3 regions of the Actinomadura sp. SCN-SB genome follow, and region 3 is predicted to be linked to each of the others. Evidence: riboswitches for the same ligand, from Rfam matches in the RefSeq annotation. Region 3 holds a riboswitch; each other region holds the start of a gene.
The links. A riboswitch is a leader RNA that binds a small molecule or an ion and turns the genes downstream of it on or off. The one in region 3 is predicted to bind cyclic di-AMP.
Positions count from the first base shown of each region.

Region 1 (3,226 bases), on a different contig from region 3:
GCTCGCAGCGTGCTCCGTGCCCGGTTCAGGTCGTCTGCAGCAGCCTTCACCGTCTCGAGGAGGCGCGACCGTACCGGCCCTGCCAGCGGTGAAGGCGTTCGTGGTCGCCGCCGACGAGCCCGCCCCCGCGGTCAAGCGTGCCGCCGTCCGCTTTGTCGAGGTGTTGACCAACTACGGCGCCGGGGGCGGAGAAGCCCGGGCGACCGGAAACCGCCTCGCCGCGGCCGGGATGGACCCGTCCCTGGCCGGGCAGGCGGCGCCGCTGCTCGCGAAGACCGATGCGGGGGCGGGCGAAGTGATCTATCCCCAGATTGGGGGCCTGACGGCGAAGTCGGCCTCGATCATGGCCGTGGTCAGGCTGAGTACCAGGCGATGGACCGTCATCACAACGACCACCCGGACCATTGACATCAGGTTGAGCAAACGGCCGGCGGGCTGGGCGGTGACGCGCATCGCCTCCACAGGCGGTGCGGCCCCGCAATCCGCGCGGGCACTCGGCCCGCTCGCCGCCCAGGTGCTGGCCAGCAAACGCATCGTGCTGCCCGACACCGCACGCTGGGACATCCAAGCCGGCCGGGTGGACACGCGCGTTCTGAGGCTGATGCTCGAGATCACCAAGGAACACACCATCTCCGTCACGGTGGTCTCCACCGGTCACCCGTTCAGGGTCTACGGGAGCGAATCGGTGAGCAACCACCGGCAGGGCAGGGCCGTGGACATCTGGGCGGTCGACGGCCGTCGCGTCGCCGAGCAGCGCCGTGGCGGCGACGTCCCTGCCCGGCCTGTCGCAATCCAGGCCCTCACCACCGGAGCGAACGAGGTCGGCGCACCGTGGGCGGTGTCGAAGGGTGGCAGGGCTTCGTTCACCAACACTGTCCACCAGGATCACCTGCACCTGGCCTTCAAACGCTGACGCAACCGGTGTCCGGGACTCATGGACGTGGCGACGTATGGCCCATGTACTAGATCAAATAGTACTTCGAGCAAGCCCGCCGAGTGCCTGTCTGCTTTGGCCCTTTCCAGGGGACCTGTTGTCTCTCCCCCGGGCCTCGACTTGCCGTTTTGCTGGGATCGCTACTACATTGCCCCGTACTTCGTTCGAGGCCGCCCTCCATCTGGAGGTCGGTGACCGTCCAGCGAGTCCCACGCCGCAGCCGGCCGCGCGGGGACCGGGAGATCCATCCGTTCGGCGCCCGCCAGGTGCCGAGTACCACCGAACCCGAGCCGCTTCCCGAGCTGTGCCCTGTATCACGAGGGTCGCAAGGCATCAGTCTCACGGCGAAGTCGGCAACGCCTAGTCCGCGCCTTCGGCGCGGAGCCGGGGAACCAACGCGAATGGTCTACAAGCCAGAAGGCATGTAGCGGCCTTCGCAGGGGTGAATCAGCGCATCCTCCACATCCGAGGAGTGCCGTAGGGCGACTTCCACGCCCGAATCCGTCAGCTAACCCGGTAGGCGCCATGGAAGTTAGGAGATGGTGCCGTGCACAAGCGGCATGGAAAGAACGGCAAGATCGCAGCGCCGGTGACCGGCGTCGTGCTGGCCGGCATTCTCGCCGGCGCACTGGGCCTGACGTCCGTTACCACGGCCCCCAAGGAATCCACCACCACGGCAGGGGACCTGGCACTCTCGGCCAATCGGGCCAAGAAGTCCGCCACGCCGCGGGACACGACGCGATCGCGCAACAGCCCGGCGGCCAAGGCCACGCCCAGCCCTGACACCAAGCCCAAAGCGAAGTCCCGGGCCCACCCGTCAGCCAAGCCTTCGGCCAAGCCTCCGGCCGGGCCCCCGGTCCCTCCGGCCAAGCCGCCGACCACCTGCGATGCCTCGCAGAAGAGGAAGGTGGGCAGGTTTCCGAACGGCCGGATCCCGACCCGGTACTTGTGCCCGTTGCCACAGCGGGGACTGGTGCTACGGAGCGACGCGGCATCGGCCTTCTATGAACTCAACACCGCCTACAAGAAGCGCTTCGGCTCCGACATCTGCCTGCGCAACTCCTACCGGTCCTTCGCCAAGCAGAAGGACCTGTACGAGAGCATGCCGGCAGGCATGGCGGCAGAGCCCGGCAACAGCAAGCATGGGCTCGGCATCGCCGCCGACTTCTGCGGTGGTGTCGAAGACGACGAATCACCGCAGTTCAAATGGATGCGCGCCAACTCGGAGAAATACGACTGGCTCCATCCTGACTGGGCCTACAGCAGCCCCTACGAGCCGTGGCACTGGGAGTTCGACGTCGGACAGAACGACTGACGAACGGATGTTCCTGGCCACCGAGCCGCCTGATCGGGCGGTCGCTGTGCGCCCGGGCAGCGTTGACCGGGCATCCCGGGCGTGCAGCGGACCGTGGGGCGATCGATTCGGTGCGTTAGCCGGCCAGTCGGGCCGCGAGCCTCGGGTTGATCCGGATCGCTCCCTTGAAGTTGACGAAGTAGACCGGCTGGACTCGTACGAAGGTTCCGCGCCGCGGTGCGGCGAGCATCCTTCCCTTTCCCAGGTAGAGCGCGATGTGTGAGATGTAGCCGGGTGCGGTCGGGTCGTGGGCCCAGGTGAGCAGGTCGCCCGGCCTGGCCTCGCCGAACGGGACGGCGCGCCCGGTCCGTGCCTGGTCGGCCGCTACCCGCGGAAGGCGCACACCGGCCTTGCCGAAGGCGTACTGCAGGATGCCCGAGCAGTCGTATCCACCTTCGGCATCGGACTCCCCACCCCAGACGTACGGCATCCCGAGCTTGCTCATGGCGGCTTGGATGGCGACCCGAGTCTGCCGGGCGGTCAATACCTGGCCACGAGCGTCGGGCAGCTGCCCGACGGATGCGCCTGTGCGCTCATCGAGGCCGGCGAGCCCGACGATCTTGGCTTGCCGGGGCAGGAGCTTGCGCAGCCGCGAGGTAAGGGAACCGGGGTCGCTGCTGCGCGCGCTGATGAGCAGCGCGTTACCGGTCGGCAGTCCGAGCTCGCGTGCCGTGTCGCGGGAGACGACGGCGTCGACGTCGCTGATTCCCATGGTCGCGAGGGCTCCGACTCGAATCGTCCTCTGCGGCCGGGAGCCGGTTCCGCCGATGGGCGTCTGGCTGCCGAGCCGTACGGCGCCGTCGGTGCCCAGCGTGAACGAGACCGCGATATCGCCGGCGGCGACATTGCGCCACAGTGCGTCGGACTGCGCTGTGGGACGCGGTGTGTAGTTGCGGAACGTCGATGGGTCGATGCCGAGCAGGCCCACCCGGCTGCCT
Region 1 is NZ_JBIMPP010000124.1:1,017-4,242, forward strand. It holds gene ACGWYJ_RS38040 (hypothetical protein) at 1-913, shown strand, start outside; cyclic di-AMP (ydaO/yuaA leader) riboswitch at 1,282-1,472, shown strand; gene ACGWYJ_RS38045 (D-alanyl-D-alanine carboxypeptidase family protein) at 1,482-2,249, shown strand; gene ACGWYJ_RS38050 (C40 family peptidase) at 2,365-3,226, opposite strand, start outside.
Region 1: another riboswitch for cyclic di-AMP. It lies ahead of ACGWYJ_RS38045 (D-alanyl-D-alanine carboxypeptidase family protein); the one in region 3 lies ahead of ACGWYJ_RS09460 (coiled-coil domain-containing protein).

Region 2 (3,226 bases), on a different contig from region 3:
TCCAGCGCCTCCTCCAGGGACAGCAGCCGGGGCGGCGTCAGCGACTCGGTGGCCTCGGCGGTGGAGGAGCGGATGTTGGTCTTCTGCTTCTCCTTGGTGATGTTGACGTCCATGTCGTCGGACCGGGAGTTCTCCCCGACGATCATGCCTTCGTAGACCTCGGTGGTGGGGCCGACGAAGAACGTCCCGCGCTCCTGGAGGTTGATGATCGCGTACGCGGTGGCGGCGCCGTGCCGGTCGGCGACCAGCGAGCCGGACGGACGGGTGCGCAGCTCGCCGAACCAGGGCTCGTAGCCCTCGAAGACATGGTGGGCGATCCCGGTGCCGCGGGTCTCGGTCATGAACTCGGTGCGGAACCCGATCAGGCCGCGCGCCGGGACCAGGAACTCCATCCGGATCCAGCCGGTGCTCTGCCGCCTCGTGGGGGACGACCCCCCCGACCCCCCGATGTTCCCGTAGTTGGTCATCTGCTCCATCCGTCCCTTGCGGACGGCCATGAGCTGGGTGACCGCGCCCAGGTGCTCCTCGGGGATGTCGATGGTCAGCCGCTCCACCGGCTCGTACCGCTTGCCGTCGATGTCCTTGGCGACGACCTGCGGCTTGCCGACGGTCAGCTCGTAGCCCTCCCGGCGCATGTTCTCCACCAGGATCGCCAGCGCCAGCTCGCCACGGCCCTGCACCTCCCAGGTGTCGGGACGCTCGGTCGGCAGGACGCGCAGGGAGACGTTGCCCACCAGCTCCCGGTCGAGCCGGTCCTTGACCAGCCGGGCGGTGACCTTGGTGCCCTTCTCCCGGCCCGCGAGGGGGCTGGTGTTGGTGCCGATGGTCATCGAGATGGCCGGCTCGTCCACCGTGATCAGCGGCAGCGGGCGCGGGTCGTCCGGATCGGCCAGGGTCTCACCGATCATGATCTCGGGGATGCCGGCCAGCGCGATGATGTCGCCGGGCCCGGCCTCGTCGGCGGGCTTGCGGGTGAGCGCCTCGGTCATCAGCAGCTCGCTGATCCGGACCCGTTCCACGCTGCCGTCACGCCGGCACCAGGCGACCTGCTGGCCCTTCTTGATCGTCCCGGAGTGGACGCGGCACAGCGCGATCCGGCCCAGGTAGCTGGAGGCGTCCAGGTTGGTGACGTGCGCCTGGAGCGGGGCGTCGGGGTCGTAGGACGGCGCGGGGATGGTGCTCTTGATCACCTCGAACAGCGGCTCCAGGTCGGCGCTGTCGGGCAGCTCGCCGTTGCCGGGCTTGGTGAGGGACGCGCGGCCGGCCCGCCCGGAGGCGTAGACGATCGGGAAGTCGATCTGGTCCTCGTCGGCGTCGAGGTCCATGAACAGCTCGTAGGTCTCGTCCACGACCTCGTCGATGCGGGCGTCGGCGCGGTCGGTCTTGTTGACGACCAGGATCACCGGGAGCCGCGCGGCCAGCGCCTTGCGCAGCACGAACCTGGTCTGTGGCAGCGGGCCCTCGCTGGCGTCCACCAGCAGCACCACGCCGTCCACCATGGACAGCCCGCGCTCCACCTCGCCGCCGAAGTCGGCGTGGCCGGGGGTGTCGATGATGTTGATGGTCATCCCGGCGTGCCGGACGGCGGTGTTCTTGGCCAGGATCGTGATGCCCTTCTCGCGCTCCAGGTCGCCGGAGTCCAGGACGCGGTCGTCCACGTCCTGGTTCTCGCGGAACGCGCCGGACTGCCAGAGCATGGCGTCGACCAGCGTCGTCTTGCCGTGGTCGACATGGGCGACGATCGCGACGTTCCGGAGGTCATCGCGCGTGGAGATGGGCATGCGGGCTCGCCTTGGGGTCAGGTTCGGGGATCGCCGCAGACGCGCGGCCTTCTCAGTCTACTTGGCCGGACGGGGTCCTGCGCGGCCTCCGGTCACCCTTTCGCCCCATCCGGTGGATTTGGTCTATTTGGCCACTTTTGCCGGTTCTCTGTACAGTCCTGCAGATCCGGTCGTTCGGCGTCCCGCCCCCGGGACGACGGCCGGACCGCCGAGTCCCGCAAGGGAACCGGGGACCCAGAGCTAGCCCCGGGGTGAATCGGCGCGTGTGCCCGTGACGCGCGCCGTAGGGCGACTCCTGGCCCGAACCCGTCAGCTAACCCGGTAGGCGGAGAAGGAGAGGAGAGCACGGTTTGACACCGGCACCCCGTGAACGCCGTTTCGCCATGCCCGCCATCGCCTCCGCCGCCGTCGTCGTCTTCGGCGCCGGAGCCCCCATCGCCGCCCAGGCGGCCGTCCGTCCCGCGCACGCGCCGGCCGCCGCCTCCGCCGCCGCGCTCGCAGCGGCGCCTTCGCCCTCGGCCTCGTCCTCGGCCCGGACGTCCAGGAAGCCCACCGAGGGCGAGCTGCGCAAGCGGCTGGACGCGCTGAACACCGAGGCCGAGAAGCTCACCGAGCGCTACAACAAGGCCCGGGTCGACCTGGACAGGGCACGGCGCGCCGAGCAGGACGCCGCGAAGACGGCCGCCGCGCTGGAGGCCCAGGTCGCCCCGGCACGGCAGGAACTCGCCAGGCTCGCCGCCGCCGACTACATGACCGGCGGCCCCGACATGCTGTTCAGCGGCGGCGACACCGGCGGGCTCGCCGCCTCGGCCTACCTGGCCCGGAACCAGGCCGCCGTCGTCAACCGGCTCCAGGCGCAGATCGACCGGGCCAACGCCGCCCGCCGCGCCGCCGCCGCGCACACCGCCCAGGTCCGGCGGGCGGCGGCGGAGGCCGAGACCGCCCGCGCCGCCGCCAAGGCCAAGGTGGACGAGGTCACCAAGCAGCTCGACAAGCTGACCACCACCATCGCCAAGGACCCCCGCACCGGTCTCAAGGCCACCGTCAAGGGCTCCGGTCTGCCCGCCAAAATGGCCCGCAAGGCGCTCACCAAGCTCGGCAGCCCCTATGTCTGGGCCGCCGCCGGACCGAACAGCTTCGACTGCTCGGGACTGGTCGTCTGGGCGTACGCGCAGGTCGGCAAGAGCGGCCTCCCCCACTACACCGGCGCCCTGGTCAACGAGGGCACGAAGGTGAGCCGGGACCGGCTGCGCTCCGGCGATCTGGTCTACTTCGGCGCGAGCCTCCACCACATGGGCATCTACCTGGGCGACGGCATGTTCCTGCACGCCCCGCAGACCGGCGACGTGGTCAAGATCTCGAAGCTGTCGGACCGTTCCGACTTCGCCGCCGCCAACCGCATCGAGTGACCCTTCACGGCGCTCGGGGCGCTCAGGGCGCGGCGT
Region 2 is NZ_JBIMPP010000005.1:21,560-24,785, forward strand. It holds gene typA (translational GTPase TypA) at 1-1,781, opposite strand, end outside; cyclic di-AMP (ydaO/yuaA leader) riboswitch at 1,978-2,125, shown strand; gene ACGWYJ_RS04680 (C40 family peptidase) at 2,132-3,190, shown strand; gene ACGWYJ_RS04685 ((deoxy)nucleoside triphosphate pyrophosphohydrolase) at 3,213-3,226, opposite strand, start outside.
Region 2: another riboswitch for cyclic di-AMP. It lies ahead of ACGWYJ_RS04680 (C40 family peptidase); the one in region 3 lies ahead of ACGWYJ_RS09460 (coiled-coil domain-containing protein).

Region 3 (3,226 bases):
CGGCGCTGCTCGAACGGATGCTGGACGAGTCCGGGCCGCTGGCCGAGAAGATGCCCGGCACGCTCCTCGACGAGGGCCGCGCGCTCGCCGTCGGCGCCTCGCTCACCCCGCCTCCCGCCGAGCCCCGGATCATCCTGGAGTCGCCGGCCCTCTCACCGACCGCGTTCACCGGCCCCACGCCTGAATCCGTGCCGCTGAGGGCCCCCGTCCCGGACCCGCCCCGGGAACCGTCGGCGCCGGGTTCGTACGAGCCGTCCAACCTGTACGAGCCGCCGGGGGAGGCCACGGCCCGGCTGGGCTCCGAGGGGTGGTTCGAGCCCCGCTCGTCCTCCAAGCCCGGCTCCCGGTCCGCCCCGCCGGAGCCGGCCGAGGCGGCCGAGCTCACGCGGATCGACACGCCGCGCATCGACCCGTCCGGCCCGCCCCCGTCCCGCGACCGGGTGTACGACGACATGGCGACGCAGCATGTGCCCGCCGTGCCCGAGGGGAGGTTCGCCGGGCCGACCGACAGGACGGACCCGGTCCCGCACCTGATCCCCGGCATGGACCGTTTCAGGGACGAGGTTCCGGAAGAGCGCGGCTCCACGGCCGTCCTGCCCGCCGTGGTGTCCGAGCCGTCCTCACGCGGGCTGCCGGGGATCTTAGAGAACCTGCTGCGCCTGCGTCCCGGCAACAGCATGCTGGGCGTGGCGCTCTCCCTCACGATCGGCGTGCTGGTCGGTGTCGCGATCATCGCTCTGGTGCTGTGGCCGCAGATGCGCGGGAACGAGGAGCCGTCCCCGCAGCAGGCCGGGCCCGCCAACGCCATCAACGACCAGCCCGTGACGGCCGTCCCCGAGGGCTTCGCCGGGACATGGAAGGGCACGGTCGTCAACCCCTCGCGCGGCGCCTCGTTCCCGGTCGAGGTCACGTTCGAGCCGGGCCAGACGAAGGCGCGCGCGGTGTACCCGCAGACCCGCTGCACCGGGACGCTGACCTTCACCGAGGGGACGAACCGGACGCTCAAAATGGCCCTGAACATCTCCAAGCCGTGCTCCAGCGGTGCCGTCGAGGTCACCCGCCAGGTCGACGGGACGCTCCAGTACGTGTGGAGGCTGCCGGGCAACCGGCGGCTCGGCTACCAGGGCAAACTCAGCCGTAGCTGACCGCGCCCGGCCGATCGGGGAGCCGCCCGGACCCGAGGATTTAAGGGTCATTTAAGAGTTTCTTTCGCCTCGGATCCATTAAGGTATCCGCGGCCGAGATCATCGGCTTGGCCGCGGGTGCCCGGTCCCCGCCGGAGAGAAGGAGTGCTCTTGCGGACTGCCCACCGAAGGCCGGCCCTCGCATGCGCGCCACCGGGCCGCGCCGGCGAACCGCCCCGCCGCGCCCCCGCGCCCTTTCTCCCGGGCGCGGAAATGGTCAAGCGCCACCCGAGCAAAGGCACGGAACGGGCCGCTTCCCTAGGGAACGCGCGGCGGCATGCCCTGCGGGTCCACGCTGTGAGCCGGGTCACCTGACATGGCTCCGCTCCCACGAAATGGCCGCGCCCACCGAGCAATGAACCATTCCACGGCGCCCGGCGGTTTGATCTCCGCTAAGGTTCGTATGGCTCATTCCAGTTCGACCGCATTGCAGTCCGACGGCATTCGGCCCGCGCACCGTCCCGCCCCCCCGGGGACGGAACGGCCGGATCGGCCGAGTCCCGTGGCACCCGCGCCACGGGAGCCGGGGACCCATCGCCGGTGAGTCCGGGGCCAGCCCCCGGGCCCGACCGGCCGGGGTGAACCCACCACCGGTCACCACCGGCGGTGGCAGGGCCGTCTCCCGGCCCGAACCCGTCAGCTAACCCGGTAGGCGATCGAGGAGAGGAGAGGACGTGGAGGAGACCCCGAACTCCACCCGCCGCTGGCGCACCCGGCTACGGCGTCCCGCCCTGGCACTCGTGGCACTCGCCGCCGGTGCCGTGCCGCTCACCGCCGGCACCACGGTGAACGCGCAGGCCGCGGCCCCCGGCGACACGGCCAAGATGCGGAAGCTCAACGCCCAGATCGAAAAGCTCGACAAGGCGTACGGCGGCGACCTCGCCAAGCTCAAGGACGCCGAGTACGACGCCAAGAAGGCCATCGCCAAGGCCAGAGAGCTCAACACCGACCTGGAGGCCACCCGCAACCTGGTCGCCCAGCTAGCGGCCTCCCAGTACATGACCGGCGGCGCCGACCCGTCCGTGTCGGTCCTCGGCTCCGACGACCCGTCCAGCGCGCTCAGCGGCCTCAGCCTCGCCAGCCACGTGGCCTCCAACCAGTCGGCCCGGGTCCAGCAGATCCAGAAGCTGGTCAACGACCAGCAGCGCGCCAAGCGCGAGGCCGAACAGAAGATCAAGGACCTGGAGAAGGAGATCGCCGACCTGGTCAAGCAGCGGGCCAGGATCCGGGCACTGATCAAGAAGTACAAGCCCGAATCCCCCAGCGTCGGCATGGGCGGCGTCACCGCGCGCATGCTCAGGGTGAAGAACGCGGTCGACATCGAATTCGGCCCGTTCCCCACCATCGGCTGCTTCCGCGGCGGCGTCGACGCCCAAGACCACGCCACCGGCACCGCCTGCGACTTCATGGTCAGCACCGGCGGCAGCATGCCGTCCGCCAACGGCCGCGCCCAAGGCGACGGCACCGCCCAATACGCCATCAACAACGCCAGCAGGCTCGGCGTCAAATACGTCATCTGGCGCCAGCGCATCTACGACATGCGCAGCCCAGGCTGGCGCATGATGGCCAACCGCGGCGGCATCACCGCCAACCACTACGACCACGTGCATATATCTGTGTTCTAAGGCAGACGCGAGCTGCACTCGTCGCTGGCGCTCCTCGCTTGTCGCGCCTGCGGCGATCGCTGCATCGCTCCGACTCGCCCAGGGGCTCGCTACGCGATCAGGTTCCTCGCAAGCTCGGAACCTGCCTTCGGACGCGATCGCAACGCCTGGGCGACCGTTCGGGGCTGGGGGTTGAGGTGGGTGCGGCCGTGTTTATTGGCAAGCACGAGCTGCGCTCCTCGCCTGGCGGCTCGTCGCTTGTCGCGCCTGCGGCGATCGCTGCATCGCTCCGACTCGCCTAGAGGCTCGCTCCGCGATCAGGTTCCTCGCAAGCTCGGAACCTGCCTTCGGACGCGATCGCAACGCTTGAGCGACCGTTCGGGGCTGGGGGTTGAGGTGATTACGACCGTGTTTGGTGCAGACGCGCGCTGCGCTCGC
Region 3 is NZ_JBIMPP010000010.1:160,021-163,246, reverse strand. It holds gene ACGWYJ_RS09465 (serine/threonine protein kinase) at 1-1,145, shown strand, start outside; cyclic di-AMP (ydaO/yuaA leader) riboswitch at 1,666-1,855, shown strand; gene ACGWYJ_RS09460 (coiled-coil domain-containing protein) at 1,859-2,809, shown strand.